DNA from 3 places in the Mesobacillus sp. MER 48 genome. Region 2 is predicted to be linked to each of the others. Evidence: riboswitches for the same ligand, from Rfam matches in the RefSeq annotation. Region 2 holds a riboswitch; each other region holds the start of a gene.
What was found. Region 2 has a riboswitch for S-adenosylmethionine ahead of M3593_RS18890 (methionine ABC transporter ATP-binding protein). Riboswitches for the same ligand answer to the same signal wherever they lie in the genome.
Positions count from the first base shown of each region.

Region 1: another riboswitch for S-adenosylmethionine. It lies ahead of M3593_RS15205 (trans-sulfuration enzyme family protein); the one in region 2 lies ahead of M3593_RS18890 (methionine ABC transporter ATP-binding protein).
Region 3: another riboswitch for S-adenosylmethionine. It lies ahead of metK (methionine adenosyltransferase); the one in region 2 lies ahead of M3593_RS18890 (methionine ABC transporter ATP-binding protein).

Region 1 is NZ_JAMAUR010000004.1:78,081-88,424, reverse strand. Features, by position in the region: gene M3593_RS15245 (sensor histidine kinase) at 1-589, opposite strand, end outside; gene liaF (cell wall-active antibiotics response protein LiaF) at 586-1,320, opposite strand; gene M3593_RS15235 (PspA/IM30 family protein) at 1,449-2,093, opposite strand; gene M3593_RS15230 (lmo0954 family membrane protein) at 2,139-2,483, opposite strand; gene safA (SafA/ExsA family spore coat assembly protein) at 2,670-3,278, opposite strand; gene M3593_RS15220 (hypothetical protein) at 3,402-3,545, shown strand; gene M3593_RS15215 (YflT domain-containing protein) at 3,663-4,235, opposite strand; gene M3593_RS15210 (methyl-accepting chemotaxis protein) at 4,312-5,607, opposite strand; gene M3593_RS15205 (trans-sulfuration enzyme family protein) at 5,698-6,843, opposite strand; SAM riboswitch class I at 6,912-7,014, opposite strand; gene M3593_RS15200 (CBS domain-containing protein) at 7,103-8,389, opposite strand; gene M3593_RS15195 (YitT family protein) at 8,565-9,431, shown strand; gene M3593_RS24060 (hypothetical protein) at 9,625-9,759, opposite strand; gene M3593_RS15190 (amidase family protein) at 9,784-10,344, opposite strand, start outside.
Region 2 is NZ_JAMAUR010000006.1:146,314-156,657, forward strand. Features, by position in the region: gene M3593_RS18870 (M20 family metallopeptidase) at 1-362, opposite strand, end outside; gene M3593_RS18875 (hypothetical protein) at 418-798, shown strand; gene M3593_RS18880 (MetQ/NlpA family ABC transporter substrate-binding protein) at 875-1,711, opposite strand; gene M3593_RS18885 (methionine ABC transporter permease) at 1,727-2,377, opposite strand; gene M3593_RS18890 (methionine ABC transporter ATP-binding protein) at 2,367-3,398, opposite strand; SAM riboswitch class I at 3,639-3,742, opposite strand; SAM riboswitch class I at 3,832-3,935, opposite strand; gene map (type I methionyl aminopeptidase) at 4,111-4,854, opposite strand; gene M3593_RS18900 (ZIP family metal transporter) at 5,112-5,927, shown strand; gene M3593_RS18905 (ABC transporter permease) at 6,190-7,176, shown strand; gene M3593_RS18910 (carbohydrate ABC transporter permease) at 7,261-8,088, shown strand; gene M3593_RS18915 (type 2 periplasmic-binding domain-containing protein) at 8,300-9,955, shown strand; gene M3593_RS24300 (sensor histidine kinase) at 10,138-10,344, shown strand, end outside.
Region 3 is NZ_JAMAUR010000009.1:26,507-36,850, forward strand. Features, by position in the region: gene pckA (phosphoenolpyruvate carboxykinase (ATP)) at 1-472, opposite strand, end outside; SAM riboswitch class I at 1,274-1,414, shown strand; gene metK (methionine adenosyltransferase) at 1,701-2,903, shown strand; gene asnB (asparagine synthase (glutamine-hydrolyzing)) at 3,158-5,053, shown strand; gene M3593_RS20920 (C39 family peptidase) at 5,057-5,941, opposite strand; gene M3593_RS20925 (gamma carbonic anhydrase) at 6,023-6,544, opposite strand; gene M3593_RS20930 (alpha/beta hydrolase) at 7,051-7,854, shown strand; gene M3593_RS20935 (tetraprenyl-beta-curcumene synthase family protein) at 7,879-8,973, shown strand; gene mnmM (tRNA 5-(aminomethyl)-2-thiouridylate-methyltransferase MnmM) at 10,066-10,344, opposite strand, start outside.

The sequences.
Region 1 (10,344 bases), on a different contig from region 2:
GTGATTGGTGGATCATTTCCTCCACCATCTTCAGCTGCTTCGCTTCCCGTTCCTCCGCCGGCCCCTTCGTTTCATTGATCGCCGACATCAGCATTGAGGCCGCAAACAACTGCTGGCTCACCGAGTCATGCAGCTCCCTTGCAAGCCTGTTCCGCTCCTGGGAAATGATTTCCTGGATCCGCGATTCCTGCTCCTCCGCTTTTTCGGTTGCGAGCCTTTGTGATAGCATAGCTTTTTCTGAGATTTGTTTATACAGTTTGCTGACACGTTTCGAGATTGATGCGATTTCTGCGTATGCCTGGTTTGCTTCTATTTCAGGCTGCTGCCCTTCCTCAAGCTGGAAGAGCCAGCTGTCCACCGTCTTGAATTGCCTACGCCAGTATATGCCTGAAGCCAGGCCGAACGCGATTCCAAGCACAACGCTGATGCTGAAAGTGAAGATAACAAACGGAATGTCCATTAGCTCACGGTTCCATAGATCGGAAAAGCGAGCTGCCGGGAAAGCCAGCCAATAGGACAGTGTCAGCGCGATAAACGATATGATTCCAAGGGTGAGTCCCCATAAAATCTGGCGCGTGGCAGTTGTCATATGCGTTTCACCTCGATATTCCCGACGATCATCGAGGTGAAGATTTTTACCTTTTGCCCAGCCTCTTCGTAACCAGGGGTCTGCACGTACAGACTTTGGTTCAGCACCCTGCCTTCCTGGTGTCCGAAAACTTCGGCGGAGCCAACAATCGATGAATGGCGGAGAGTGACTTCCACATCATATGGCACGTATACCTTTACATTTCCGATGATATTCCGGATGAAAATCACCGTCTCGCCTTTTGGCAGCACCGTCATGCTCAAGTCGATCACGCTGTCGCCAATTCCGGTCTGGATGTTGACATCATCCCACTCATATACATGTGAAGGTGTTTCCTGATGTCCAAACAAGCGATTTTTAAAAAGCGGCGGTTTCTCAATCACCATTTCCTTGCTGACTTCCTTTTCAGGCTTCTGTAAAACTGGCGTAATCAATTCAGGCTTCTTTTTTGATTGGATATACTGATATACCAGATAGATCAGTACCGCCAACAGGAAAAACCTGAAGGTCATCATGCTGAAAACGCTGCTCAGGAAAAAGAATAATCCCGCCCAGAACAGCACCTTTCCTGATTTTTTCGGCATTAAAGAGCGTCCAAAGTAAATCATCGCTCCACTTGCCAGAAGGGAGAAAATCAGCCCTTCGTTGAAAAAAGAAACTTCCAGCAAAAGGAGGATCACTCCGGTAATCACAATCCAGCTGACATAATCATTTTTCATCTTGTTCAACACGGTGTTTTCCCCCTTCCTTTTTAAATATTTGGGATTAAGTTTACTGTGGAATGAAGTTGAAGTTCAATAGAGGTGATATCCAAAAGGCGCAGCTGCCTGCGCCTTTATAGAATACCATGTTTTGCCTATTAAATAGTATGGGTTTCTTTATTTTCGAACTCTTTTTCGAGCTGGGCAATCCTTGCGTCAATCGTATTACGGTGATAGTTGCTGTTCACCTTTTCTTCTAATTGATCAAGATAGGCTTCCATATCCGTGAACCTAGAATAGGCTTTGTCGGAGCCATCGCTGTGGTCAAGCACCTGGTCCATCCGGTAATTGGCACGAGTAACATTCTCACGGCCCATCAATTCGAGTCGTCGGATGTGCATATCCTTCAATTTATGCTTCATGTCTTCATATTTATGTTCGAGCTCCACCTGCTGCTTGCCTGCATTTTCCATCGCTTCCTTCAGTCGGGCTGAGCGTTCTTCATATTGAACCTGTTCCCTGCTGGCAAACTCCTGAAGTTCCGCTTCCCCCGCTCTCATCGCGATTTCCGTCTGATGTCTCCGTTTGTCTGCCATTTCAATTGCCTGCTGGTATTCCCGGGCAAACTGTTCCTTAAGCTGGCCCTGGCGTTCAAGCAGCTTCGCGACCTTTTCAGTCTCCGCTTCACATTCACGAAGATACTGGTTCAACAGTGCAATCGGGTTCTTTCTTTCCTTCTGGTCAAGTGCCTCATGAAGATCTGCCATTACAGTGTTTTTGATTCTTGTTAATAGATTAGCCATTTACAATCTCTCCTTTTTTTTCGCATATAGTAGTGTTTCAGCAGCCTAGTTGTTTTTCATTTCTGCCCATTGCTTCTCGAAGTTGACAAATGGATCGTTTGCTTCTTTCATTGCTACTTCTTTTTTGTCCCAGTTCTTGTATACAAGGTAAAGGACGTAAGCTGCTGCGATTCCCAGGATTGCTGGCACATTTGAAGCTGCAGCCATCAAGATGATGAACCCGGCTATTCCCCAGCCGATTTTTCCGGCTGTCGAGTGAGCCTTTAAAAATTGCTTTACGACAAAGTAAAGCACCAGCAAGCTCACGCCGAGACCCACAAGCGGACCAAGGTTTGACATCAGTACCATTGCAGCGATGAAGCCGGCAAACAGTAAACCAAATTTTTTCATGTTCAATTCCTCCTTATCTCTTATGTACTCATCTTACCTTTGCCGTAAAAAATCCATAACGTGCCTGAGCTTGATTTTCAGGTAGGTCCTGAGGCTTAGCACCATACCGGACCGGTCGTCACTCTTGCGTTTTCCTCTCATAAAAATACCCCGGTGACAGCTTCACCGGGGTATTTCTTCCGTTCCTTATTTTGTGATGAACATCTGAGTCCAATAGTGTCCATAATCCCCGCCTGCAGCATGCCCGACACCAATGTGGGTGTATGCAGGGCTAAGGATATTTTTGCGATGTCCAGGGCTGTTCATCCATGATTGGACTACTTCGTGGGGGGTCCTCTGCCCCGCTGCTATATTTTCAGCCGCGCTCCTGTGGTTGACTCCAAAATTCCTCATCATGGTGAATGGACTGCCGTATGTAGGGCTTGTATGGGAAAAGTAACTTTTATCTCTCATTTCTGCAGATTTGTAACGCGCAACCCTTGAAAGCTGCCAGTCAGCTGCCACTGGCTTAAGTCCATTCTTCGCCCGCTCGTGGTTCGTCAACTGGATGACCTGGCTTTCAATACTCTTTGCGGCGCTTAAATTAGGGATATTGACTCGCTGGCCAGGATAAATCAATCTAGGATTCTTGAATTGCTGGTTAGCACCGATAAGTTCCGAAAGGCCAACCTTGAACCTGACCGAAATTTTCCATAAAGAGTCCCCATTCTGAACCGTATAGACTTGTTGCGCGAATGATGCGGTCGGAAAAGCCATACTCATTAAAACAAGGGCCAATATTATTTTTTTTACCATCTTCACTCCTCCTCAACTGATAGGATGAGAAGATTTGATAAAAATATACAGTTGAATATTGAACTAACAAGAAAACATCACTTTAACAATGCATATAGTTTTATCAAGGGAGGAATGAGGATTATGGGATATCTATGGGTTATGACGATCGGTTATGTCATTTGTCTCGGCCTGCTTGGCGGTACTTTAATGTTTTTCATTACCTCTGCTTTTGATTTCGATGATGCAAGCCGGATTGATTTACTGGATACTAAAGAGAAAGAATAGCAAAAGCTGGCTGCTAAATTGATGCAGCCAGCTTTTATCGTTTGAACATCCCGGAATCATAAATTGTTATTTTCAGAGACGATAAAAAAAGCTGCCAATGGCAGCCTTTTCTATCGATTAAAAATCACGAGTGTTGTCAAAACGAGTGTTAGCCGGGTTGTCCGATGTTAGAGGTGCATCAACCGGGTTGGTGGTTCTTGTTCCGTCCAAACCAGTGGTTGTTGTACCATCATTCAGGCCGACTCTGTTCTCTTCACGCTCGACGACTACAAGGATTTTGCCTTCTTTTACATAGCCTTCGTAACGTTCTGCTTCATCTTCCGGAATACCCATTCCGATTAATGCTCCGGCCAATCCGCCGGCACCTGCGCCTACTGCAGCACCAGTAAGTGTCGCAGCAATCGGGCCTGCAGCTACGATTGGGCCGATTCCAGGAATCGCTAGTGCTCCGATGCCTGCCAGTAATCCTGTAAGGCCGCCTAATATGCCGCCTGTTGCCGCACCTGCAGCAAGACCTTCCTCAGTCTTTGTACCGGTTGCTTCGTTGACGTGATCAATCTCATCGTCGTTTTTACTAATAACAGAGATATCGTCGGTATTGTACCCTTGCCTCTTCAGGTCCTCTACGGCCTGGATTGCGTCTTGCTCGTTATCATATACTCCAACAAGATGTTTTTCATGTTCAAACATAATAAAAGCCTCCTTTAGACGAGTAGTCCTTTTAAAGATACCCGCATACAGGAGGTGTAAACCTGATGTCGAAGGATTATTGGCTGTGGGTATAGACGGATACGGTCCTGTTCAAGGAAGAAGAAACTTGTGTCAGGTTCTCAGCCGTCAAGGTCAATTCCCTGACCGTCTCTCCCTGATTTTCAAACCCTGCTGCCATTTCGGCAATCCCGGCTGCATTTGTTTGTAAAATGACATTCGTTTCACTATTCATCGTCAACAATTTATCTGTCTGCTGATTCAAATCTGCAGTGTACTGGCTGATGGTGCCAATTTCCTTCTGGATGGACAGAATCCCATCCCGCATCTCATTATATTGCATTTCAACATTGCCGAATAACTTGCTACCCTTTTGGACTTCCATGCTTCCGCCTGACATAACATCCACCATCTGTTTAATGTCACTGCGGACAACCTCGATCGTTTCCTGGATTTGCCGGGATGCATGAAGCGATTGCTCAGCCAATAATCGCACTTCATCGGCCACGACAGCAAAACCCTTCCCCTGTTCCCCTGCGCGTGCAGCTTCGATAGCCGCGTTCAATGCCAGCAGATTCGTTTGGTTGGCAATTCCAGAAATGATACTGACGATCTCTTCGATTTTATTCGTCTTTTCAGCCAGTGATTCAGCATCCCGGGCAGCCTGCCTCGTAATCTGATCCATCCGTCCCACCTGTGTGCTCGTTTCACTGATGAACGTCTGGCCTTGTTCACTTTTAACAGCATTGGTCGTGGACATTGTCTCAATCCGATTCGATAGTTCAGCAATCTCGCTGATTCTTTGCACCATATTATCAACAATATCACTCAGCACTGCCGAATGGCCCTGCTGCTGTTCAGCACCTGCAGAGACTTGAAGAATGGAAGCTTTTATTCTCTCGCTTTCATTTTCATGGACCTGTGAATTCTCGAATAGCTTTCTTGCAGAGTCGTGCAAAACCCGGGTATTGTCCTGGCATTGGGCTACGAGCAGCCTTAATTGACTGATCATCGCATCAAAATGGGAGGTCAGCTTCCCAATCTCATCTTTTGAATCACTGGCCAGTTCCACTGCCAGATCACCCTGAACAATTCTCTGTGTCGCTTGTGTGAGGCGATCGATGGGCTTGAATACCCTTCTGAATAAAATAATGATGAAAACAAGGCACCCTATTGAAATAAGTGAACCCGCAATGGCTGTCGAATACATACTCCTGGATACCAGTTCGGCTGGATCAGAGTCTACTTTGAATGAATTCAGCAAGTAAAAATTGTATAACGTCGAAATGGCATAAACAAAGAATAACAAGCCAAAAAAAGCAAACACCTTTGTTTTCAACGAAAGGTCCCGCATACTATCCACTCCTGTAAAATCCCCAGCGCGAACACTGGGGATGAATGATCTTTCTATCATAATATCGGCATTTCCAGAAAATTTTCCATCCTATTCAACAGCTTTAGCCAGCGCAGCTTCAAATTGTGAAACGATATCCTCTCCGTGCTCAATTCCGACCGAAATCCTCACCAGACGATAAGTGATGCCAAGTTCTTCCTGCGCCTCAGGAGGGAGTGCGCGATGGGAGGTTTTCAGCGGATGGGAGACGGTGGTTTCGACGCCCGCAAGTGTCGGAACGATTTTTACCCAGCCAAGCGATTTGAAAAACTGGGCAGGATCCACATGCTCCGCCAGCTCAATTGATACGATAGCCCCAAATCCTTGTTCAGCTTCTGCGAATGGATAGTATACCTTTGCGATATTCTTATTTTCCCGAAGACTTTCGGCAAGCAATCTGGCATTCTCCGATTGTGCTTTCATTCTCAAGGCAAGCGTCTTCAAGCCTCTGCAGGTCAGCCACGCTTCAAATGGACTCAGATTCGCCCCAAGGTTGACGATTCTCGCGCGTGCTTCGGCAATCAGTTCTTTCCTGCCAACAATGACGCCTGAAGTGACATCGCTATGCCCGCCAATATATTTTGTCGCACTGTGGACAACCAGATCGGCACCGCCTTCATATGGACGCACATGGAGCGGAGTGGCAAACGTATTATCAACTAATACAACGAGTTTTTTAATCTTTGCCAGCTCGATGACTTCATCCAGCTTTTCAACGCGAAGCAGCGGATTCGTGATCGACTCTGTGTATAGAAGCTTTGTATTATGCTTGATGGCGTTTGTGACATTGCCCAAATCCGAGAACGGCACGAACGTTGTTTCAATCCCGAAGCGCTCAAGCTCTGCTTTTAGCATATGGAAGCTACCTCCATACACATCGTCCGCCGCAACAATATGGTCCCCACTCTTCACAACTGCCAGGACACCTGCCAAAATTGCAGCCAATCCAGATGAAGCCGCCACACCATCCTCTGCATGCTCAAGAGCCGCTACCGCTTGCCCGAGTTCATCCGTATTCGGATTGCCGACCCTGGAGTACAAATAATTGCCCTCACCCTGATAAAAACCCTCCAATTCATCAAGATCATTGAAGGTAAAAGCTGAAGTCTGGTAAATCGGTGTTGCCTTGCTTTTAATACCCTGCTGCTTAGTATGTACAGAGTGAAGCACTTCCGTTTCAAATCTGTTGTTCGTCATTTCATCCACCTGCTTTTAAAAAATATAAAAACCTCTCCAAATAAGGAGAGGTTCCAATTGCTAAGCCTCTCTTATCTTCAGAAATCGTTCTTCAGGAATTAGCACCTTTCAATGAAAAAAGAAGGTTGCCGGGCTTCGCAGGGCCTGTCCCTCCGCCGCTCTGGATAAGAGTTATTGATTTAAAATCATTAATATTAGCAGAAGTATATCAATATCGCTGTAAATTCGTCAATGAACGATTTTCTAAAGATTTGTGAAGTCAATCTTCTGGATCACTGTCAAGCAAATCCCATGGTGTGATGACACCGATTGGCTTTCCGTGGCGGTCGCCTGTTTCCGTGATAATGACCGCCTGGAGCTTCTTGCCCCTCGTGTGGTAACGCTCGAATAATTCCTCAATATGGTATAAAGATGCTTCCTCATCCACAAACGTCACGAAATAATTTTTCCCCTTGGTCAGCAATTCTTTCACCCGCACATCTTCAAAGTGAACGACACTGTCGGAAAAATGCTTCGCCATCCACTGGATGATCTCTGTTGAAGTCAGCAGTGCAACATATTTATCATCCTTGTCATAGACCGGGAATCTCGTAAAATCAAACTTGTTGATGACCTTAAGCACATCTTTTAGATAAGCATCCTCATAATAATAAAACACGGGACTGGTCGCGATTGATAATGCCGTCTGCGGCTTCTCGAACTCCTTCGCGATTTCCTCAATCCGCTCGACTACCTCGATATGCGGCTCGGCAATATAATAATCCGCATTCACCCGTTCGTGGACAATCGCATTCCGCAGCTTGGCAAACTGATGCAGTTCACTTTTATACTTGCGGACCAATGAATGATTCTTATAGCCAGAGTACAGCAGCTCGACAAACGCATCGCTGTCCGTCCCCTTCACCATTTCCTTCAGCGCTTTATGGATCCGGTTAAAAGCCGTTTCAAACTTGCCGGATTGTTCTTTATGCTTTACCTCTTGATTTTCTGAAGACGCCTGAGAAGCAGAAGCTTTTTGCGATTTTTCAATGCCTGTGTTTTGGTTTTTTGCTTTGTCACTGATTTGATTTATGGCTTTTGTGCTGTTCTGATTCGTTGTTTTTACGTTACTTTTGTTTGTCTTTTTGCTGTTGTTTTGATCCGTTGTTTTACCGTTTTCTTGAGTTGTTGCTTTACCGTTGTTCTGTTTTGTTGTTTTAGCGTTATCTTGGGTAGTTGCTTTGCCGTTGTTCTGTTTTGTTGTTTTAGTGTTATCTTGAGTCGTTATTTTGCTGTTTCTCTTTTTTGATGGTTTACCATTATTCTGATCGATTACTTTGCTTCTATCCTGCTTTGTTATTTTGCTGGAATCTTTTTTCGGCAGATCGTCAACGTTCTCTTCGGCACGCTTGAGGCGGTTATCGTCAACTGCCGGTCTTGGATTGGTTCGAAGATATGAATTGTTGCCGGTTTTCTTATTCTTGTTTCTATTGTGTTGATTTTTCCTTTTTTTCGACGTTGTCTGTTGCTTATTGGATCTATGTTTAACCTGAATTTCGTTAGCCAAAATGGTCCCTCCGTTGTTTCGAATCACTTCCCTACTCATTACCCCAAAACACGCATTTACTAATCATGGATATATAATGTTGAATTTCCAGATGACTTTTAAGTTTGATACAATAAGTATAGTACATACAATGCAATTAGAAAGTAGATTTTTATAGAAAAGGGTTTGATATTTAGTGGCAGCAACAAAGAAAAAAAGAGTCATAAAAGAGGTCACACAGCTTGTGACAATTACAATCGGGGCGATTATCGCTGCATTCGGGCTTGATATGTTCCTCGTCCCCAACGCCATCCTTGACGGAGGTGTCATCGGCCTTTCGATTATTGCAGCGGAATTGACCAACGTCTCGATGAGTATTTTCCTGATCCTGTTCAATCTGCCTTTCCTTTATATCGGATATAAGAGAATGGGCATGAAATTCACGCTTCGGACGCTGTACGGTGTCATTATTTTATCCGTAACGACAGCGTATTTCCATCACTTCGACCGGGTGACGGATGATTTATTTTTGGCCACCATCATCGGCGCCGTCATCCTCGGAACCGGTGTCGGCCTCGTCATCCGCGCTGGCGGGGCGCTTGACGGCACCGAAATCATCGCGATCCTTGTCAGCAAGAAGCGCACCGTGTCCGTTGGGCAGATCGTCATGATCATGAACTTGTTCATCTTCCTTTTGGCCGCCTTGCTCGTGTTCAGTTGGGAAACAGCCATGTACTCGATCATCACCTATTTTATCGCCTTTAAGATGATTGACGTCGTCGTTGAGGGTATGGAAGAGTTAAAATCGGTCACAATCATTTCCGATGTCCCGGAAGAAATCGCCGAAGCCCTGCTGAAGCAATTAGGACGCGGCATGACCTATATCCAGGGCCAGGGCGTTTTTTCAAGCGAACCAAAGAAAATCATCTATACGATCGTCAGCCGGATTGAATTGTCCACCCTGCGCTCGGTGGTTGATGATATCGATCCGAACGCGCTTGTCGCAATCGAGAATGTGGCCGATGTATCAGGGAGTAATTTTGATAAGGGCAGCGGGCATTAAAAAATGCAGACTTGGTCGAATAATCCATGAATGTGGTCGAATAAATTAAAAATCCGCCAAATTATTTTAAAATGTGGTCGAATTAACTCCAAAAGTGGTCGAATTATTTATTTTTTCGCCAATACAATTTCTAAAAGAGCTCAATCCTTATATAAAAATGCCCCTGCGAGGAAATTGCAGGGGCATTTTACTGTTAATCAATCGGATTATTGAATTTTTTCTCTTTCTGGCCGGTTGTAAACTCGACTAGCTCTTCTGGTGTGTTATTGCCTTTTTTCTTATTGTTGTTACGCTGGGCGTTTCCGTTGCCTAGCTTTTGCTTACCCATGCTTCCTCGCTCCTTTTAATGGATTCAAGGTGTAGTATGGATTTTTTCGTTTACGTTTATTCCAAGTTCGGGTGCACGGCGGACCCTGGTTGCCTGTTCGTAGGCATATGCAAGCTTGATCAGCAGCGGTTCGCTGAAGGCTGTGCCCGTGAAAGTGATTCCCACCGGTTCTCCTTCTTCCGTGTAGTCAGCTGGTACCGTTACTGACGGATAGCCCGACTTAGAGCCGATCGTCGAGCCGTCCATAGGGAAGAGCACCACATCTGCTCCGTATTCCTTCAGGGCATAGTCAATTCCCTGTTCCCTGGCCATATACAGATTGTACTCGAGTTCTTCGAGGTACTCTGCTTCCGTCAAAGCACCGCTTGTCGCTTCTGATTTCAGCAGCACTTCCTGGCCGTACTTCAGCGTTCTCTCACCATGCTGATAATTAAAGGCAATGACATCCGCGAGCGTCTTGATTGGGATATTCAGTCCATTTAAATAAGCATTCAGATCAGCCTTGAATTCATAGCTTAAAACATTGTGTCCCCACTTCGCTTTTGCTGCTGGGATTGCAGCTTCAATAACCTCAGCGCCAAGTTC
Region 2 (10,344 bases):
GTTTCATCCAATACTTTGCTTAGCGCGATCGCTGCGGCGACACTGGTTGTGCCTATGATATTATGTCCGCAGGCATGGCCAATCCCAGGCAGGGCATCATACTCTGCCAAAAAGGCGATGGATGGTCCCGGTTTTTCAGACCTTTTGCGAGCAACAAAGGAGGTTTCGTGTCCTGCTACCGCCTTTTCAACTTCAAAACCTTCATCTTCTAAAATATTGATAAGCCGTGCGGAAGCGAAAAACTCCTCATTGCCGATTTCCGGGCGTGCGTGAATTTCATGGCTGGTCGTTAAGTAAAGATATTGGTTCAGTTCCACGTTTTCTGTAATGATATCTTTAAGTGACTTTACTGATGTTGACATCCTGATTCCTCCTTTAAACTTTCATAAAAATAGTGAGTAACAGGGGCATCCCCTTTTGAAAGCTATTAACTTCAGTCCCAAGCCTGCTGGTCTTTCCCGAAAAGCGATGGCTTCCGCAATCATGATCGCAGAATATTCAAAGCTGCGCCCGAAAAGCGAAGGCTTCTGGAATTACGGTCGCAGAACAGTCAAAGCTGCGCCTGAAAAGCGAAGGCATCTGCAATTACGGTCGCAGAACAGTCAAAGCTGCGCCCGAAAATCGATGGCTTCCGCAAACTTGGTCGCAGAACGACCAAAGCTGCGCCCGAAAAGTGATGGCTTCAGCAATCATGGTCACAGAACCAGTCAAAGCTGCGTCCGAAAAGTGACGGCTTCCGTAATCTTGGTCGCAGAACGACCAGAGCTGCGCCCGAAAAGTGATGGCTTCCGCAATTAGGGTCGCAGAACAGTCGAAGGTGTGCCCGAAAATCGGTGACTTCAAGAATGACGGACGCATTAAATGAGATTTCTTCTTACCATCCAATCTCACTGAGCGGCACAAAGGTAGGGAGGGTGTTTCCTTTGTATTCTTTTTCGATGAATTCCTTTGTGTCATCCTGCTGGTAAAGTTCAGCTAATTTTTTCAAAGCTTCATTGTCCTTATCTTCTTCGCGGACAGCAATGATATTGATATATGGAGTGGCAGTGGCACTTTCAAGGAAGATGGCATCCTTCTTTGGTGTTAGTCCTGCATCAACCGCGATTCCGTTGTTGATGATCGATGCGGCTACATCCGGCAATACCCTTGGTGTCTGGCCGGCAACCAGCGGCACAAGTTCAAGATTCTTTGGATTTTCAACGATTTTATCGAGGGCGCCAATTCCGTCGAAGCCTTCCTCAAGCTTGATGAGCCCAGCTTCCTGGAGTAAAAGAAGTCCTCTTCCCATATTTGTCGCTTCATTTGCAAGAGCAATCTTCCCGCCTTCAGGAATGTCTTTCACTTCTTTATATTTTTCAGAGTAAATACCCATTGGAGCAATCATTGTGGTTGCGATTGGAACAAGGTCAAGATTATGTTCTTTGATGAAAGCGTCAAAATAAGAAACGGTTTGGAATGAGTTTGCATCCAATTCGCCTTCTGCAAGCGCAAGGTTCGGCTGGACATAGTCCGAGAAAGTGACGATTTCGACGTCAATTCCTTCTTTTTCTGCCTTTTTGGCGACAAAATCCCATACACGGTGATCTGTTCCGCTGACGCCAAGCTTTACTTTGACAGTCTCTCCGCCTTTCGCTGATGATGAGGAGCTCGAGCATGCTGTGCTGATTAATGCCAGACTAAGTACGATCAATGCTAGTAAAAGTTTTTTCATTTTTGATTCCTCCTGTTATCTTCTTCTGATTTTTTTAGCTGAAATATTTCCAAGGGATTGGAGCCCCTGTACCATGACTATCAAAATACCAACGGTGATGAACATTGTCTGGGTATCAAACCGCTGGTATCCGTATGTAATCGCGAGGTCGCCCAAGCCGCCTCCTCCGATTGCTCCGGCCATTGCCGATGCACCGATCAATCCGACCGTTGCAATCGTGAAAGCAAGAATGAGTGAACTCATAGCTTCTGGAAGAATGAATTTGAATACAATCTGCCATGGAGTGGCACCCATTGATTCAGCGGCTTCGATAACTCCTGGATCCACTTCCAACAAAGAATTCTCTACCAATCTTGCAATATACGGTCCTGCATAAAAGACAAGCGGGACGACGGCAGCGGCCGTACCAATTGATGTGCCGACAATCAGCCGGGTCAGCGGAATGATTGCGACCAGCAGGATGATGAATGGCACTGATCGGAATACGTTGATGACACTGTTAAGTACATTGAAGACAGGTGCATTTTCTAGCAAATGGCCTTTTCTCGTCACGACAAGCGCAATTCCAAGGGGAACTCCAAGGACTGCCGAAAACAGCAGGGAGAACGCGACCATTTGCAGTGTTTCAATTAATGCCTGGATGATTTGTTCTGAATTAACTAGCATGTGCGGTCACTTCCTTTATGTTGACTTTTTGCTGATTGATAAAATTAAGAGCCCTTAAAATTTCTTTATCACTTCCCTGGAACTCGACAATCAGGTTGCCGAATGGAATTCCCTGAAGCTCGGTGATATTTCCAAACAGAACATTGACATGGATATCAAAATTCTTTGACAGCTGTGACAGCAGCGGCTCGCCTGCTGACTCACCGACGAAGTTGATCCTAAATACCTTTTGAAGCCCCGAATGTCCTTTGATGATTCTGCGGACGGAATCTGGAATATTGTCATTCATGATGGTGCTGACAAAATTTCTGGCTGTTACTGTTTTGGGAGCTGAAAAAACTTCAAATACTGAGCCTTCCTCAATGATTTTACCTTCCTCGATGACCGCCACCCGGTCACAGATTTCCCTGATGACAGACATTTCGTGGGTAATGATTAATATCGTGATGTTGTACTCCTTGTTGATTTTTTTCAAAAGCTGAAGAATCGAACTTGTAGTCTGCGGATCCAGGGCCGAAGTTGCTTCATCACAAAGCAGGATCTTTGGCTGGGTTGCCAGCGCACGGGCAATGCCGATTCGCTGTTTTTGTCCGCCTGAAAGCTGGTCCGGATAATTGTCCGCCTTATCAGCGAGACCTACAAAGTCGAGGAGCTGATAAACCCGCTCTTTGATTTTCGCCTTCGGAACCTTACCGAGGACAAGCGGCATTGCGACATTTTCAAATACGGTCTTGGAGTTCAAAAGATTGAAATGCTGGAACACCATCCCGATATTCCTTTTAACCTCACGGACTTCTTTAAGTGAAAGGGAAGTCATGTCGCAGCCATCGACAATCACCCGGCCGGATGTCGGGCGTTCCAACAGATTCACACAGCGGATCAGTGAACTTTTTCCTGCTCCGCTAAAACCAATGACCCCAAATATCTCTCCTTCTTTGATTTCCAGATCAATTCCATTAAGTGCCGGTACCTTTTTCCCGCGGCTTTCATAAACTTTCTCCACTTGTTCAAATGTAATCAACAGTCTTCCTCCTTTGTAGATTGAAAAGCGCAAGCGCCTTGTTCAGCCCCGACAAGCGCTGGAGGGCCGACCGGTGAAGTCGTTCTTTGACTTCATTGGGCGGACCGAAGCGACTCGAGGGGCTAGGCGCTGTAGCTAGACACTAATTTAATACAAAAGTTTATAGTTTCTTAAAAAAGAAAAAAACCTCTTCCAGGAAACAGGAAGAGGCATGCCGCAACGAATGCAGGACAAGATCTCTTCTTATCTCCCAAGCTATTGCTTGCTGGATTTGGCACAGTCCTCAATGTGAGTCCGCTGCCGAGGCTTCATAGGGCCAGTCCCTCCGCCTCTCTTGATAAGAAAGTCTCGATATTAATTTGTAGATGGGGATTATTGGAAAATAAAAAGTCCCCTTCAGAAAGAAGAGGACATGAATTAAAAAGTCGGCCTCTTCTTATCTGTCAAGCTCACGCTTGCTGGATTTGGCACAGTCCTCCATAGGAGTCCGCTGCCGAGGTGTCATAGGGCCAGTCCCTCAACCTCTCTTGATAAGAAGTAACGAATATTGAGTTGTAAATCTTGTTTATTACTTTACTGCGTCACAGATAATGTGTCAATCATTTTGTGGGAATTTTTTTAGAAACACGAAAAATAGGAATTTAGTATTAAATGGCAGAGAGCCGATAAAAATACAAAAACCCCTGCATCGGCAAGGGGTTCAAGTGGAATTTTATCTGGTAATAACGATAGGTCCATTTTTAGTGAGGATGATTGTATGCTCACATTGTGCAACAAAGCTGTTTTCCGTGACATAAGTCCACTCATCATGTTCGTATTGGAAAACTTCTTCCTCACCAGTGGAGATGAATGGCTCAAAAGCGATGACCATTCCTTCTTTCAATAGCTCGTCATCCCATGGCTCATTATAGTTGTAGATGTGATCGGGAGCTTCATGGATGGTCCGCCCGATTCCATGTCCTGTAAGGTTTTTAATTACATTAAGTCCGTTTTTCCGCGCAGTCGCCATAACCGCCTTGCCCAGTCCGCTTTTCTTCGATCCGGGTTTCGCCTTTTTCAAGCCTGCTTCAAAAGCCTCAACAGCTGTTTCGCATATCTTCGTTAAAATCGGATCACCTTGGCCAACGACAAAGGAGATTCCTGTATCGGCAAAATAACCATTTTTTGATCCGGAAACATCGATATTAACGATATCACCTTCTTTAATGACGCGGCTCCCTGGAATCCCGTGTGCTACTTCTTCATTCACACTGATGCAGGTGTATCCTGGGAAATTGTATTCGCCTTTCGGAGCAGAAATCGCTCCATTTTCTTCAAACATGGCGCCTGCTAGCTCGTCGAGTTCCTTTGTGGTAATTCCGGGCACTGTCTTTTGCACCAATTCCTCCCGAATCATGCCGACAATCCTGCCAATTTCTTTTAATCCGTTAAAATCTTCTTCTGTTTTTGCAATCATGATTTAATTCCCTTCCATGTATGAACTATTTTATTAGCGTATCCCTTTTTTTCGTGAAAATCCATTCATCTGGCTCAGTGCCTTCAGATAAAAAATAAATAGGATTGGAATTACGTATTGAATGTAGTAATCTTGATAAAACAAACTTAGCGCCGTCTGATTTATGCAGAACAAGATATATTCACCACTTCATTATCCATATAATACATTAAAATGAGTTACATTTGATTACAGAGCAAGTCTTAGGAGGAAAAAAGATGCTTGATTTTTTCATGGGATTCCATCCGGTTGTCCAGGCGCTGATTGGGACTTTGTTTACCTGGGGAATGACTGCTTTGGGCGCTGCTTTAGTATTTACAACGAAAAATCCAAACCAAAAGTTTTTGGATAGTATGATGGGTCTCGCGGCAGGAGTTATGATTGCTGCAAGTTTCTGGTCACTACTTGCTCCTGCGATTGAAATGGGTGAGGGAGGAAGCCTGCCGAGCTGGATGCCTGCTGCGACTGGTTTTCTTTTAGGCGGGTTGTTCTTAATGGTCGTAGATAAATTGATGCCCCATTTACATCCTAATTTATCAATGGAAAAAGCTGAGGGAATCCATCCCGAAAAGAAAAGACGAAGTACTTTGATGGTCTTGGCCATTACCTTGCACAACATCCCCGAAGGTCTCGCGGTCGGAGTGGCTTTCGGAGCTGCAGCTGCAGGCTTTCCTTCGGCTTCGCTTATGGGCGCGATTGCGCTTGCAATAGGAATCGGTATCCAGAACTTCCCGGAAGGTGTCGCAGTATCGATGCCACTTCGGCAAGTAGGAATGTCAAGAAAGAAAAGCTTCATGTACGGCCAGTTTTCAGGCATGGTCGAACCAGTTGCCGCAATGATTGGAGCAGCCGCTGTCATGTTCATCCAGCCACTTCTGCCGTATGCGCTAAGCTTTGCAGCCGGAGCGATGATTTTCGTGGTAGCCGAAGAAGTAATCCCTGGATCCCAGGAAAACGGCAACAGCGATTTGGCATCATTAAGCCTCATGTTTGGATTCGCCATCATGATGATCCTCGACGTGGCATTAGGATAAAAACTGGATAAAAAGCTGAGAAAACTGTGCACCGGACTGAACCATTAGTCTGGTGCACAGTTTTTTTATATTAAGGACAACTTAAAATCTTCTCCTCCCGAAAAAATGAAAACGATAACAATGTGATGGTATCAATATTTTGGCCGATTTTTCCAAAACTAAAAAATTGGTACCATAAGCAAAATTCGATGGCTTATAAATGTAAGCCCTTTTTTTTATGATGAAGATACAAGAAAGACAAAGCAGCCAAGGTGGTGAAGAAATGGAAGTCAAGATAGAACAGCCAGTCGAACAACAAGTTACTGACACCATTATCGAAAAGGCAACAAAAAAAGAAAAATACCAAAAAATCAAAAAGACAATCATTTCACAAAAGTATTTGCAGACGATGGCGCTTCTGGGTGTAGTATGGATGTTCATCTTTAACTATATCCCAATGTATGGGCTGATCATCGCGTTCAAGGAATATAGCATCATCAAGACGATTTCGGAGGCACCATGGGTTGGATTGATGCAGTTTAAGGAATTCCTGCAGGATGAGAATTTCTGGATTGTCCTCAAAAATACCCTGGGAATCAGCTTGATTAAATTGATTATCGGTTTCCCGCTCCCAATCATTTTTGCTCTTTTGCTTAATGAACTAACATCTATGAAGCTAAAGAAAGCGGTTCAGACAATTTCTTACTTGCCGCATTTTATTTCATGGGTTGTACTTGGAGGCATCTTGACTACATGGCTGGCGGATATCGGTGTCATCAATGATATTTTGCTAGGTTTAGGGTTGATCAGTGAACGGACGAATTTCCTGGCTGAGCCGGATAACTTCTGGGCGATTGTCATTCTCTCGGATATTTGGAAAGAACTTGGATGGTCAGCAATCATCTATCTGGCAGCTATTGCTGGTGTATCTCCGGAACTATACGAATCATCCACAATTGATGGAGCAAACCGGTTCCAAAAAATGTGGCATGTCACATTGCCGTCAATTCGCCCAACCATCACAATCTTGTTCATTCTTGCTGTAAGCGGTGTCCTGAATTCAAACTTCGATCAGATCTTGATTTTGCGAAACTCATTGAATGAGAGCGCCAGTAACGTTATTGATATTTACGTCTATCAGATGGGTCTGCAAAATGCCCGCTACTCATACGCAACAGCAGTTGGTTTATTGAAAGCGATCATCGCCTTCATCCTGCTCCTGTCTGCGAACAAGATTACGAAGAAACTGAATGGAACATCTTTATTCTAAGGGGGTGAGGTTGTGTTTAAGCTTTTTAAACGGAACCGGCGAACAACAAGCGAATATATCTTCGACAACGTTAACATTCTCATTATGCTCTTTATCTGCGGCATCACGGTCTACCCAATCTGGTATGTTCTCGTCAACTCACTGAATGATGGTGTCGATGCCATGCGAGGCGGTATCTACTGGTGGCCGCGTGAGTTCACTTTTGCAAACTATAAGGCTGTTTTTGAAACACCTGGCATTGTTACATCATTTGGTGTGACCATTGCCAAAACGGTTATCGGCACAATCACCCATGTATTTTTTACAGCGATGGTTGCTTATGCCATTTCGAGACGAGACCTTTACGGCAGGAACTTCTACATGCTGGTCGGTGTCATCACGATGTTTTTCAGCGGCGGATTGATTCCCTACTTCCTGTTGATCAGGGACCTTGGGTTGTTTGATAACTTCCTAGTGTATATCATTCCGACAATGTTCAACTTCTTCCATCTGATCATCTTTGTTTCCTTCTTCAGGGAATTGCCAACTTCTCTTGAGGAAGCAGCAAAAATAGATGGGGCAAATGACTTTATGATTTTTATCAAAGTAATCATCCCGCTGTCAATGCCTGTTATCGCTACCATCGCACTGTTCCAGGGTGTCTACCAGTGGAATGACTATTTTGCCGGAGTCATCTTTGTGAATAACCCTGACCTGCAGCCAATCCAGACTTATTTATACAAGGTTGTTGCTGAGTCAAGTTCAAATCAGATGATGACGAATGCAGCGGGCTCGATTGCAACGAAGACAGTAACCTCTCAGTCAATCAAACTGGCAACAATGGTTGTAACGACGCTTCCGATCATGCTGGTCTATCCATTCCTGCAGAAATACTTTGTAAAAGGAATGCTGATTGGATCAGTAAAAGGTTGATTCTATTAACAATGATTTAAATTTTTCTTCTTAGAAGAAATTTAAATAATACCCGGCTTCATTATTAATTGAGTACTGCTTTTTCATGAAAGATACCCCTTATGATCTTGGGAAAGGCTGGTTTTTTGAAAAAAGCCTTTCCCGCTTTTTCAAAGCAGTGTACATTGAATAATGTGGCCCAAAAAAAACAAACAAGAGAGAGGGTCAAAAAATGAGGAGAAAATTTCTTTCCAAAGGCTTTTCACTAATGCTTGTTCTATCTTTGGTTTTGGCATTGTTTTCAGGTTGTTCCAACAAGGCAAATGAAAACGCTTCCGATGAAAAGGACACAGACAAACCAAAAGCAACAGTCAATGCACCTGGATGGCAGTCCAACAAGGAACCGATTACTTTTGATTGGTATGTGAACTTTTCCTGGTTCGCACATAAATGGGGCGACGATGTTGTTTCAAAGTATGTAACAGATAAAACTGGTGTTTCTGTCAACTTCATTTCACCAGCAGGCAACGAAGCTGAGAAAATGAACACGATGATTGCATCAGGCAAGCTTCCTGATTTCATCACGATCGGCTGGTGGGAAGATGCTGTCAAGAAGATGATCGAAGGCGAGCTTGTCCTTCCATTGAATGAACTTGCTGACCAGTATGATCCGTATTTCTTTAAGGTAGCAGATGGAGCAAAGATTGAATGGTATAAGCAGGAAGATGGCAATACTTACGGTTATCCAAATGCTTCTTCATCACCAAAAGATTTTGACAAATATAAAGACCTTAAGCCATCAAACCAGACATTTCTTGTAAGAAAAGATATGTATGAAGCAATCGGCAGCCCTGATATGAGCACGCCTGAAGGATTCTTGAAGGCGCTTGAAGCTGCCAAAGAAAAATTCCCTGAAGTGAACGGCGCACCGCTGATTCCTTTCGGCTTAAATGAATTTACGGATGTAGGAAACACTTCCCTTGAAGGCTATTTGCAAAACTTCCTTAACATCCCGATGGAAAAAGACGGAAAGGTTTATGACCGCAGCCAGGATCCAGAGTATCTTGCATGGTTAAAAACTTTTAGAGAAGCAAATGACAAAGGGCTTCTTGCTAAGGACATCTTCATTGATAAGCGTCCGCAAATGGAAGAAAAGATCTCACAAGGCAGATACTTCGCAATGCTTTATCAGCGAAGTGACCTTGCAGCACAACAACACGCATTGTATGCTAAAGATCCTAACTCCGTATATATTGCAGTAGACGGACCTGCTAACTCAAATGGAGACGCACCTGCTTTGGCTGGTGACAGCATCTCAGGATGGACAGTGACTCTGATTTCCAAAGATGTAAAAGATAAAGAAAGAGCAATTCAATTCCTGACTTACCTGATCAGCGAAGAAGGACAAATGGACCTTTATATGGGTAAAGAGGGCGAAACATATGATATGGCAAACGGTAAGCCTGAATTCAAACCGGAAGTATTGGATCTGCTGAATAAGGACCGCGCAGCTTTTGACCAGCAGTATGGTGCTTCATTCAAGTACTGGATGCTTATGGATACAAACATGAGCCTCGCATGGGCACCGCCAGCTTCTGAACCATTCAAGCAAATGGAAGACTGGACAAAAGGAAAAACAGTCAGCTATGCAGAGTTTGATGGCATCAGCCCAACTGGAACTTCCACAGAAGGTGTCGCAGCAAGCAAGATCGCACAAGAATGGGGTAAAACACTTCCTAAGCTTCTGCTTGCTAAATCCGATAAAGAGTTCGATAAACTCTACAACGACTTCCTGAAGAAACGTGATTCTTTCGGCTATGAAAAAGTGGAAAAGTATCAGCAGGAAGTATATGAAAACAATAAGAAAAAACTTGATGCAGCAAATTAAGTAACATTCGGAAAGACTGTTCCTTTTAGAATTAATTTTCTTGAAGGGACAGTCTATTCCTGCTTTTACGTTGGGCGTGCGTGAATCCTGTTAGACTTCAAAATATTGAAACACTTTTTCACGCTACTTTTAATACTTAAGATGTATCATTTGAATGTGGATAAATGTTGGGTGTGATTAAAGTGGACTTTCATAAAAAAATTAAAGAGGCAGCGACCTGGTTTGACCGCCTTTCCCTGCAACAAAAGCTAATTGCCTTATATATCATCATTATCATTATTCCGATTATCATTTTTATCTCCATCTATTCCAGTAACGTATATGACAGGGCGATAACCGAAATCAGCATCAAGAGTGAAAATGCTTTGGAAATTGAAAAAATCCACATT
Region 3 (10,344 bases), on a different contig from region 2:
CCGAAATGACCGTAAACTCGGATTCATGCTCAGGAAGCTCTTCCTCAGTCGGACGGATGAACAATTGATGGGCAAACAGGTTGTGCCATGCGTATTCATTGATGACCTGGATTGGCAGGCGGTATTTCTTATCCGCGCCGGCGAATCCCTTGAATACGAAAACTTCCTCTTTATCTTTAAGGAACTTCAATACCTTATTATATAGCTTCGTGAAGGATTCCTCGGAGATCGGCTGATTGACCGAGCCCCAGTCAATTTTGTCTTTCACGGATTCTTCTTCGACAATGAATTTATCTTTAGGTGAACGGCCAGTATATTTACCAGTAGTCGCTCTTACTGCTCCAGTTGATGTCAGAAGCCCTTCGTTGCGGTTCAGGACCTTTTCGACAAGCTGGGGCACAGATAGCTGTACCTGTACATTGCTTCCTTTTAATAATGCTGAAAGTTCATTTGATATTCCTACAACGTTCATCGGAGGATACCTTCCTTTTTTATAGATTCAAAATACGTATATCAACTTTCGAGAATCCAGTTCCAGCGCCTGACCGCTCGAGTCGCTTGGCTAGTGTCGCCTCCTAGAAATTCAGAAACTTCAACTCCGCCCGCCGAAGCAAAAAACGCTTCATTGCCGGAGTCTCCAGTTTCTGCGTTTCTGGGCAGACGGCTATACTTTTCGATTTTGGTCTGCCCAATGAAGACAAAAAACGACTTCGCTGGTCAGCCTCCAACGCTTGCCGCGGCAGGTCAAGGCGCTTCCACTTTTCTTGAAAGAATGATAATTTGTAAGTGTTTACATCTCGGTAATAGTATAACACATTGCTTCAATTAATCTATACTAATGATGAAAAAATTACCTTGTACCTAACTTGCGTTATATAATTCTTTCTTTATATAGTCAAGTAATATGGGTTGGTTTGACAACTTTTTATTTTAAGGCTCTGTTAAACAAGACTGTTGATTTTTGTTCCAGGCGCTTCGCTTTCCGCGGGGGAAGAATTATGAAAAAGCTCAAGTGCCAGCTTTTTCAAAGACCAAATTCTTCTTGGCTGGCGCTGAGCCTCCTCGTCGCTTTGCTCCTGCGGGGTCTCACCTAACCAGCTGCGCCCGCAGGAGCCTACGCGCCTTCCACTACAATCAACAGGTGTAAAAACAACATTGGGCTTTAACAGAGCCTATTTTAAAGAAATGGTTTCAACAACAATCGACATTTTTGTCGAGAAAATGATTGACATGGCCAGACAGGTTCGTTATGATTTTGATTTGAACGGATACTCTCTTATCCCGAGCTGGTGGAGGGACAGGCCCAATGAAACCCAGCAACCTGCAAACGAGAAAAACAGCCTAAGAATCAGCTGATCTTTTCCGGGCAAAGGTGCTAACCTGACGCAAGGGAATTGCCCTTGAACGATAAGAGCGAAAGGCGCGGTTAAAGCTAAAACCTTTCCTCACAATTGGAGAGGTTTTTTATATTGCTTTTTTCTGTCCGATGCATAGAAATGCAACTGGACTGCCTTCTTTGGTGTCATTGCTCCCGTGGGTGAAAATTAGGAAAAAAAGAAATTCACCATGAATCTTAAACAAATTTTTCTAATAAAAACTCAGCGTTTATTTCATACTACATAGGGAATGAGTACCGTATCAAACCGAGGTTTGTATTGGGACAGCCTCGATCAATTTTTATACATGAGGGAGGAACTCAGATGTCAAACAAACGCCGTTTGTTCACTTCTGAATCAGTAACAGAAGGCCATCCGGATAAAATTTGCGACCAGATTTCTGACGCGATTTTGGATGCGATCCTTGCTAAAGATGCTAACGCACGTGTTGCTGCTGAAACATCAGTTACAACTGGCCTTGTACTAGTTGCAGGCGAAATCACAACATCTACATACGTAGATATTCCTAAAATCGTACGTGAAACTGTCAAGGAAATTGGCTATACTCGCGCGAAGTACGGCTTTGACGCTGAAACTTGCGCAGTGTTAACTTCCATTGACGAGCAGTCTGCAGACATCGCGATGGGTGTTGACCAGGCTCTTGAAGCACGTGAAGGACAAATGTCCGATGCAGAAATCGAAGCAATCGGAGCTGGCGACCAGGGCTTGATGTTCGGTTTTGCATGTAATGAAACGAAAGAGCTTATGCCGCTTCCGATTTCATTGGCGCACAAAATTTCCCGCCGCCTGACTGAAGTGCGCAAGGAAGAAATCCTTCCATATCTTCGTCCGGACGGAAAAACTCAGGTAACGGTAGAATACGATGAGAATGACAAGCCAGTCCGCATCGACACAATCGTTATCTCAACACAGCACCATCCTGAAGTTTCGCTTGAGCAAATCCAGCGCAATCTTAAAGAACATGTCATCAACCCTGTCGTACCGGCAGAGCTGATCGATGAAAACACAAAATACTTCATCAACCCAACTGGCCGTTTCGTAATCGGCGGACCACAGGGTGACGCAGGTCTTACTGGCCGCAAAATCATCGTTGATACTTACGGCGGATACGCTCGCCACGGCGGAGGCGCATTCTCTGGTAAGGATCCTACAAAAGTTGACCGTTCAGCTGCATACGCTGCGCGTTATGTTGCGAAAAACATCGTCGCTGCAGGCCTTGCTGAAAAAGTTGAAGTTCAGCTTGCTTACGCAATCGGTGTTGCCCGTCCGGTATCTATCTCAATCGATACGTTCGGAACAGGCAAGGTAAGCGAAGATGTATTGATCGATGTTGTTGAAAACAACTTCGACCTTCGTCCAGCTGGAATCATCAACATGCTTGACCTGCGCAAGCCAATCTACAAGCAGACAGCTGCATACGGACACTTCGGCCGTTCTGACGTTGACCTTCCATGGGAGCGTACAGACAAGGCAGAGGCACTCCGCACTCAGGCTCAAGGTAAATAAAAAGGAACAACGGGAGTTGCATAGAAATATGTAACTCCCTTTATTATTTGCCGTCTAATTAGGGAGCGCCAGATATTTTCAAGGTTTGCACCTGGTCCAAAAGGTGTAAAATAAAGTATTACCTTAAATTTCCCTCAGATTTTACTGCAAAAATTTTGCGTTTAATGGTAGTATTAGATGGTATGTTTTTTGGAAGTAAAATTACTGGAAAATCACAATAAATTTTTTCTGAAATGGAGAAGGTGAAGTACATAATGTGTGGCTTTATCGGTTGTGTACATGAAAATGCACAGGAATTCAGCAGCGATGATAAGCAGCTGTTCAAAAATATGAATGACATCATCACCCACCGCGGGCCTGATGATGATGGGTATTTCTATGATGAGCATATCCAGTTCGGCTTCCGCCGTCTGAGCATCATCGACCTTGAGGCTGGCCATCAGCCATTGACTTATGAAAATGAACGCTATTGGATCATTTTTAACGGGGAAATCTACAACTATCTCGAACTTCGTGAAGAGTTGATTGAAGAAGGACTGACTTTCGAAACGCACTCTGATACTGAAGTCATCATTGCCCTATACAGCCACCTTAAGGAGCAGGCTGTAGACAAGCTGCGCGGAATGTTCGCATTTGTCATCTGGGATAAGCAGGAACAAGTCCTTTACGGTGCACGTGACCATTTCGGCATCAAGCCATTCTTCTATTTTGAAGATGAAAATCGCACATTCTTCGGTTCTGAAAAGAAAAGCATTTTGCTTGCGCTGCAGAATGATGTGATTGATTATAAGGCACTGCAGCACTATTTAACTTATCAATTTGTCCCAGAACCTAATACAATGTCTGAAGGCATCTACAAGCTTGAGCCAGGGCATTATTTTACAAAGAAAATCGGTTCACCTATGGAAATCAAGCGTTATTGGAAAGCGAGCTTCTCGCCAATCCAAAAATCTGAGGATGAATTCACGAAGGAGATCAGGGATGTCCTGTTCGAATCGGTGAAAATCCACATGCGCAGTGATGTGCCGGTTGGTTCTTTCCTTTCCGGCGGGATTGATTCTTCTATCATCGCATCGATTGCGAAGCAATACCATCCTGGAATCAAAACATTCTCTGTCGGATTTGAACAGAATGGCTTCAGCGAGATTGACGTCGCCAAGGAAACGGCTGATCGACTCGGTGTTGAAAATATCAGCTATGTGATCAGCCCGCAGGAATACATGGATGAACTTCCTAAAATCATGTGGCATATGGATGACCCGCTTGCTGATCCGGCAGCCATACCTTTGTATTTCGTTGCCCGTGAGGCAAGGAAGCATGTAACGGTAGTCCTTTCCGGTGAAGGTGCCGATGAATTGTTCGGGGGCTATAATATTTACCGCGAACCGCAAGACCTCGAGGTATTCAATAAAATTCCCGGAGTAGGGAAGGCGATGCTTAAGGGCATTTCCAAAATGATGCCAGAGGGTATGAGAGGCAAGAGCTTCATCGAGCGCGGCGTGACTCCAATGGAGGAGCGTTATATCGGAAACGCGAAGATGTTCACGGAAAAAGAGAAGAGCGAACTGCTGCATGTTTATAACGGCCAGTACGATTACAGGGATGTCACGAAGCCTTTATATCGTGAAAGCAGAGGCTATGATCCGGTTGATACAATGCAATACATCGACATCCACACATGGATGCGCGGCGATATTTTATTGAAAGCAGATAAGATGACGATGGCTCATTCTTTGGAGCTTCGCGTACCATTCCTGGATAAGGTTGTTTTTGAAACAGCTTCAAAGATTCCGACAAGCCTGAAGACAGCGAATAATACAACGAAGTATATTTTGCGAAAAGCGGCAGAAGGAGTGGTCCCTGACCACGTGCTTACCCGCAAGAAACTCGGCTTCCCGGTGCCAATCAGACACTGGCTTAAGAATGAAATGAACGAGTGGGCAAAGAACATCATCAAGGAAAGCAACACAGAACATCTTATCAATAAGTCTTACGTTTTAAGACTATTGGATGAACACTGCCAGAACAAGGCGGATAACAGCCGTAAAATCTGGACAGTTCTGATGTTCATGATGTGGCATGATGTGTATGTCGAAAAAAAATACTCCTTCCAGAAGGAGTATGAGGCTCAAAAAGTATTACAATCTTAAAAATTAGGGAAGGTAGGTGATGGCCTGCCTTCCCATCTGCACCCAGGATTCTGCGAAATCCTTAATGGGTGCTTTTTTATTTTTTTCATTTGATAAAGGATCATTGAAATAGACGAAGTTTTCATCATACCCGGTAATCAGGACAGAATGTTCCTTCGTTGTAATTTTAACAGGCCCGCCAGGCGTGTACCATGTCTGGAAAAAGCTGTCGTCCAGCTTTTTGTATTCGGTGTTAATGATCACCCAAACTGGCCTGCCATCTGACAGGTGCGATTTAATATCCTGGAATTCTGCGCCCGTAAGATCTTTTATTTTGCTGGGAAGATACTTCTCTGCCAGTTCAGCAATTGGTTTATGATAGACTCCGAGCCCTGGTTCTGTGTATGTGTACATATTGCCGACAAAGCCCTCATTCGGGTCTCCAAAAAAGACTTTTCCATTATCGAGGCGGTACTCAGCCGGGTTTTTCCTGACTTCGCTGGCGAGTGTCAGCTTGTCCACTTTTACACCCTGATGCATGAGGAGCATGGCCAGGCTTGTTACCTCACATCCTCGAGGGAGCTCAGGCATTTGCCATATGATTGGTGCCTCAAGGAGTACCTGCTTTTTAATCGGTATGATTTTAGGTTCGCTCTCTTCCTGGACAGCAGGTACCCTTTTTGCTCTGGGTTCAGGCTCATCCAGCCAGTCTTTCACCGATTGTACGGCCAGGGCTACATGTGAAGCCTGAAGGTTCTCGAGGAGGAAAGCACCAACGATTGAGGTAAAAACAAACAGGAACATCAGGATGGATTTCATCATGCTATTTTGTTTTCGAATCAATAGATAAAACATGAGCAGCAAAGGGATAATTGCTGCAAGAGGTAAATACAGTTTGTCCACATCCATCACCCCGTCCGCATATTTCAAAAATAATAGGGTATATTATATTATTTAGTATCGGACTGGTGAGGGAGTTTTTTTAGCAGATCATTCATCTTTGTTCTGCAAACTTTTATAGTATTGCCCTTTTTCGGCATATTCTCTGGAAATGCGTTCCATATCCCGGATATCGTCTTCGTTCAATTCACGGATGACTTTTGCCGGTCGTCCGAAAGCCAGTGTATTGGGCGGGATCTTCTTACCCTGAGGAACGAGGCTGCCGGCACCAATAAAAGCGCCTTCGCCGATTTCAGCTTCATCAAGAATGATTGACCCCATCCCAATAAGGGCCTTTTTCCTGATGATGCAGCTGTGGAGGACGACCTGATGTCCGACGGTCACCTCGTCTTCGAGGATTAAAGGGTTATTCGGACTTTGATGCAGGACCGAATTGTCCTGGATGTTCACTTTATTGCCAATGATCGTCGGGGCGACATCGCCGCGGATCGAGGTATTGAACCAGACACTCGATTCCTCACCGATTTCAACATCTCCGGTAATTGTTACATAATCCGCGATAAAAGCGGAATCTGCTATTTTAGGTGTTTTGCCATTGTAAGGATAAATCATTTGTGCACACTCCTGTAATTTTATAATGCTTTCGTTTTTATTTTAGAATTAGAAAGTTTAAAATTAACTTTGAGAATTGTCCAGCTCCAGCGCCTAGCCCCTCGAGTCACTTGGCTAGCTGCGGCTCCTAACTCCTCGAGACGTTTCGGTCCTGCCAATGAAGTCAAAGAACGACTTCACTGTCAGGCCCTCCAACGCTTGTCGGAGTTGGGCAGTCGCCTCCGCTTTTCGAATTGTCTAGTGTCGCCTCCTAGAAACTCCGAAACTTCAACTACGCCGGCAGAAGCAAAAAGCGCTTCTTTGTCGGAGTCTCCAGTTTCTGCGTTTCTGGACAGTCGGCTATACATTTCGATTTCGGTCCGCCCAATGAAGTCAAAGAGCGACTTCACTGTTCGGCCCTCCAGCGCTTGTCGGGGCTGACCCAGGAGCTTCCGCTTTTCTAATTCGCTAATTATATATTATAGTTCTTTTAAAGAAAGAAAAAGTATTTGAGTGGGGGAATGGTCATGTGGAAATGGGAAGCTGATGGGGATGCTAAGGCTGTGATTGTCATGATTCATGGTGCGCAGGAGCATCATCGCCGGTATGGCTGGCTGATTGAGGCCTGGCGTTCATCCGGTTTTCATGTCATAATGGGTGACCTGCCAGGACAGGGCATGACCACAAGAGCAAACCGTGGCCATATTGATTCCTTTGATGAATATATTTTGGAAGTGAAAGAGTGGATAGAGGCAGCTTATGACTTTGACCTCCCAGTGTTTTTGCTGGGCCACAGCATGGGTGGACTTATTGCCATCCGCTTGCTGCAGGAGGAACGTGTCGAACTTGCCGGATTGATACTATCATCTCCATGCCTCGGATTGGTGAAGTATCCATCAAAAATGCTGGATATGCTCTCGCACGGCCTGAATGTCATTTTACCGACATTCAGGATCTCATCGGGCCTGTCTGTAGATATGGCAACCAGGAATGAGGATGTCAGGGCAGTCGACGCGAATGATTCATTATATATTACCAAGGTATCGGTGCGCTGGTACCGCGAGCTGGCAGCGGCCATGGGGCTTGCGTTCGATAATATGGATAAAGTCCAGGACGTACCGACACTGCTTCTGCAGGGCGGAGATGATAAGATAGTCGATAAGCGAGCGGTTAAAGAATGGTTTAACAATGCCCCGCTTTCAGAGAAACGATATAAAGAATGGCCGAAATGCTACCATGAAGTCTTCAATGAACCTGAACGCGAAGAGGTTTTTGACTATGCGAATGATTTTGTCATGAGCCAGCTGAAGGCGATTGGATATATTTATTAGAAAGAGAAAGGGTGAAGCCGCAGCATGATGATCCCATCAATGCCCATCAGTTTGATGTACCGGGTGTACAGAAAAGTCCTGCCACAGGTACATCGAGAGCTGGCATACTGGAAAAGCAGGGCAGAGGAAATCCCGAATCCTGAACTCAGGAGGCAGGCATTGGCCAGCATCGAGCTCAAGACTTTCCATTGTGAGGGCGGCTCTATTATGAGCCTGACCGCTAAAAAACAATATAAAGAGGCCATCCGGTTCATTGTGGCGTACCAGACGATCAGCGATTATCTCGATAATCTATGTGACCGCAGCACCTCGCTGGATCCAGTGGATTTTGCCGCACTGCATGAGTCGATGGCAGATGCTCTCAGCCTGGACAACCAGTTGAAAAATTATTATCGCGAGCGGGAAGACCAGAATGATGGCGGGTATCTGATCGAGCTGGTGACCGTTTGCCGCGAAGTCCTTGCCGGGCTTGATCATTATCAGGGTATTAAGAAGCATCTGGTTGAACTGTGTGATTATTATTGCGATTTGCAGATACATAAGCATGTCGAGGTGAAAGAGCGTGTGCCGAGATTGCAAACATGGTTCGATGGCCATCGTGAAAATATTCCCGACATGGAATGGTACGAATTCTCAGCCTGCACCGGATCGACGCTCGGCATCTTTTGTCTCGTATCCTACGCGCTTCGCGATGATTTCAAACCGGAATACGCAGATAGCATCCGCAATGGTTATTTTCCATACATACAAGGACTGCACATACTCCTGGATTATTTCATCGACCAGGAAGAGGACCGCGAAGGTGGCGATTTGAACTTCTGTTTCTATTATGAAAATGAAGAAGCTTTGTTTGGGAGGTTGCGGCATTTTGTTGAAAATGCCGACCAGCACACAGCTCGATTGCCGCATCGGAAATTCCACAAACTGATCAACCGCGGACTTCTCGGCGTTTATCTATCCGATGAAAAAGTAAGGCGGCAGGAAAGAATAAGGAAGCTCGCCAGGGAAATGATCAAAACAGCAGGCCCCGTCAGCTACTTCTTTTATATTAATGGACGAGCTTATCGGTCATTGCAGAAGTGGATGCCATCGGGGGTTGTGAAGGCGTTTATAAAATAGGATTGCAGCCAGGGATTGAGCCTTGGCTGTTTTTAAATTAGGAGATTTAAGTCCCCGAATCAATCAAATTAAATTAAGGTGATATTCGATTGCGGTTACAGACTAAGACGGGCTGCGCCAAAAAGAGGAAATCACTCGGATACGGTCGCAGAAAAGGAGCAGCTGCGCCCGAAAAGAGGAAACCACTCGGAGTACGGTCGTAGAACTAGAGAGAGGTGCCATGTAAATATGTGTCTTAACTGAAAAAACGTTATACATACCCTTGTATGGTGCCCTTATATGGACAATTTCGCCTGCATAGGGGTATCTATCGACTTGAATGGTGCCCTTATGTGGACAATTTCGCCTGCATAAGGGTATCTATCGACTTGAATGGTGCCCTTATATGGACAATTTCGCCTGCATAAGGGTATCTATCGACTTGAATGGTGCCCTTATATGGACAATTTCGCCTGCATAAGGGTATCTATCGTCTTGAATGGTACCCTTATGTGAACAATTTCGCCTGCATAAGGGTATCTATCGACATGAATGGTACCCTTATGTGAACAATTTCGCCTGCATAAGGGTATCTATCGACATGAATGGTACCCTTATGTGAACAATTTCGCCTGCATAAGGGTATCTATCGTCTTGAATGGTGCCCTTATGTGAACAATTTCGCGTGCATAAGGGTATCTATCGACATGAATGGTACCCTTATGTGGACAATGTCAACTGCATAAGGGTATCTATCGGCTTGAATGGTACCCTTATGAGGATAGCTTCGCCTGCATAAGGTATCTATCGGCTTGAATGGTACCCTTATGAGGATAGCTTTGCCTGCATAAGGGTATCTTTCGACATGAATGGTACCCTTATGTGGACAATTTCGCGTGCATAAGGGTATCTTTCAGCTTGAATGGTACCCTTATGAGGATAGCTTCGATTGCATAAGGGTACCTTTCAGCTTGAACTGAGTGCGACTTCGGACAACATTTGTGGTTACAGGCGAAAAGCTGTCCGAAATAGAGCCAATTTAGGACAACTTCAGTGCTTACAGAAGAAAAGCTGTCCTAAAGAAAAAAAGCCCCCCATTTCAGGGAACCTCTCTTATCTCTTCTCAATCGCAATAATAAATGGCGGATTGTTCTTTTGGTTCAGGAATTTATACTCTAAAACGTGTGCGATGTTTTGATCCAGTGATTTTACATAACGCAATAAATATTCCCGCTCTACTTTGCCTTCCGGGTGTCCGTGGTAAATCACAATCACGATGATTCCTTCTGGCGCCATGATTTCGAGCAGCTGGTCGATGGCATGGATGGTGGTTTCGGGCACGGTGACAATGTTTTTATCCCCGCCTGGCAGATAGCCAAGGTTGAAAACGGC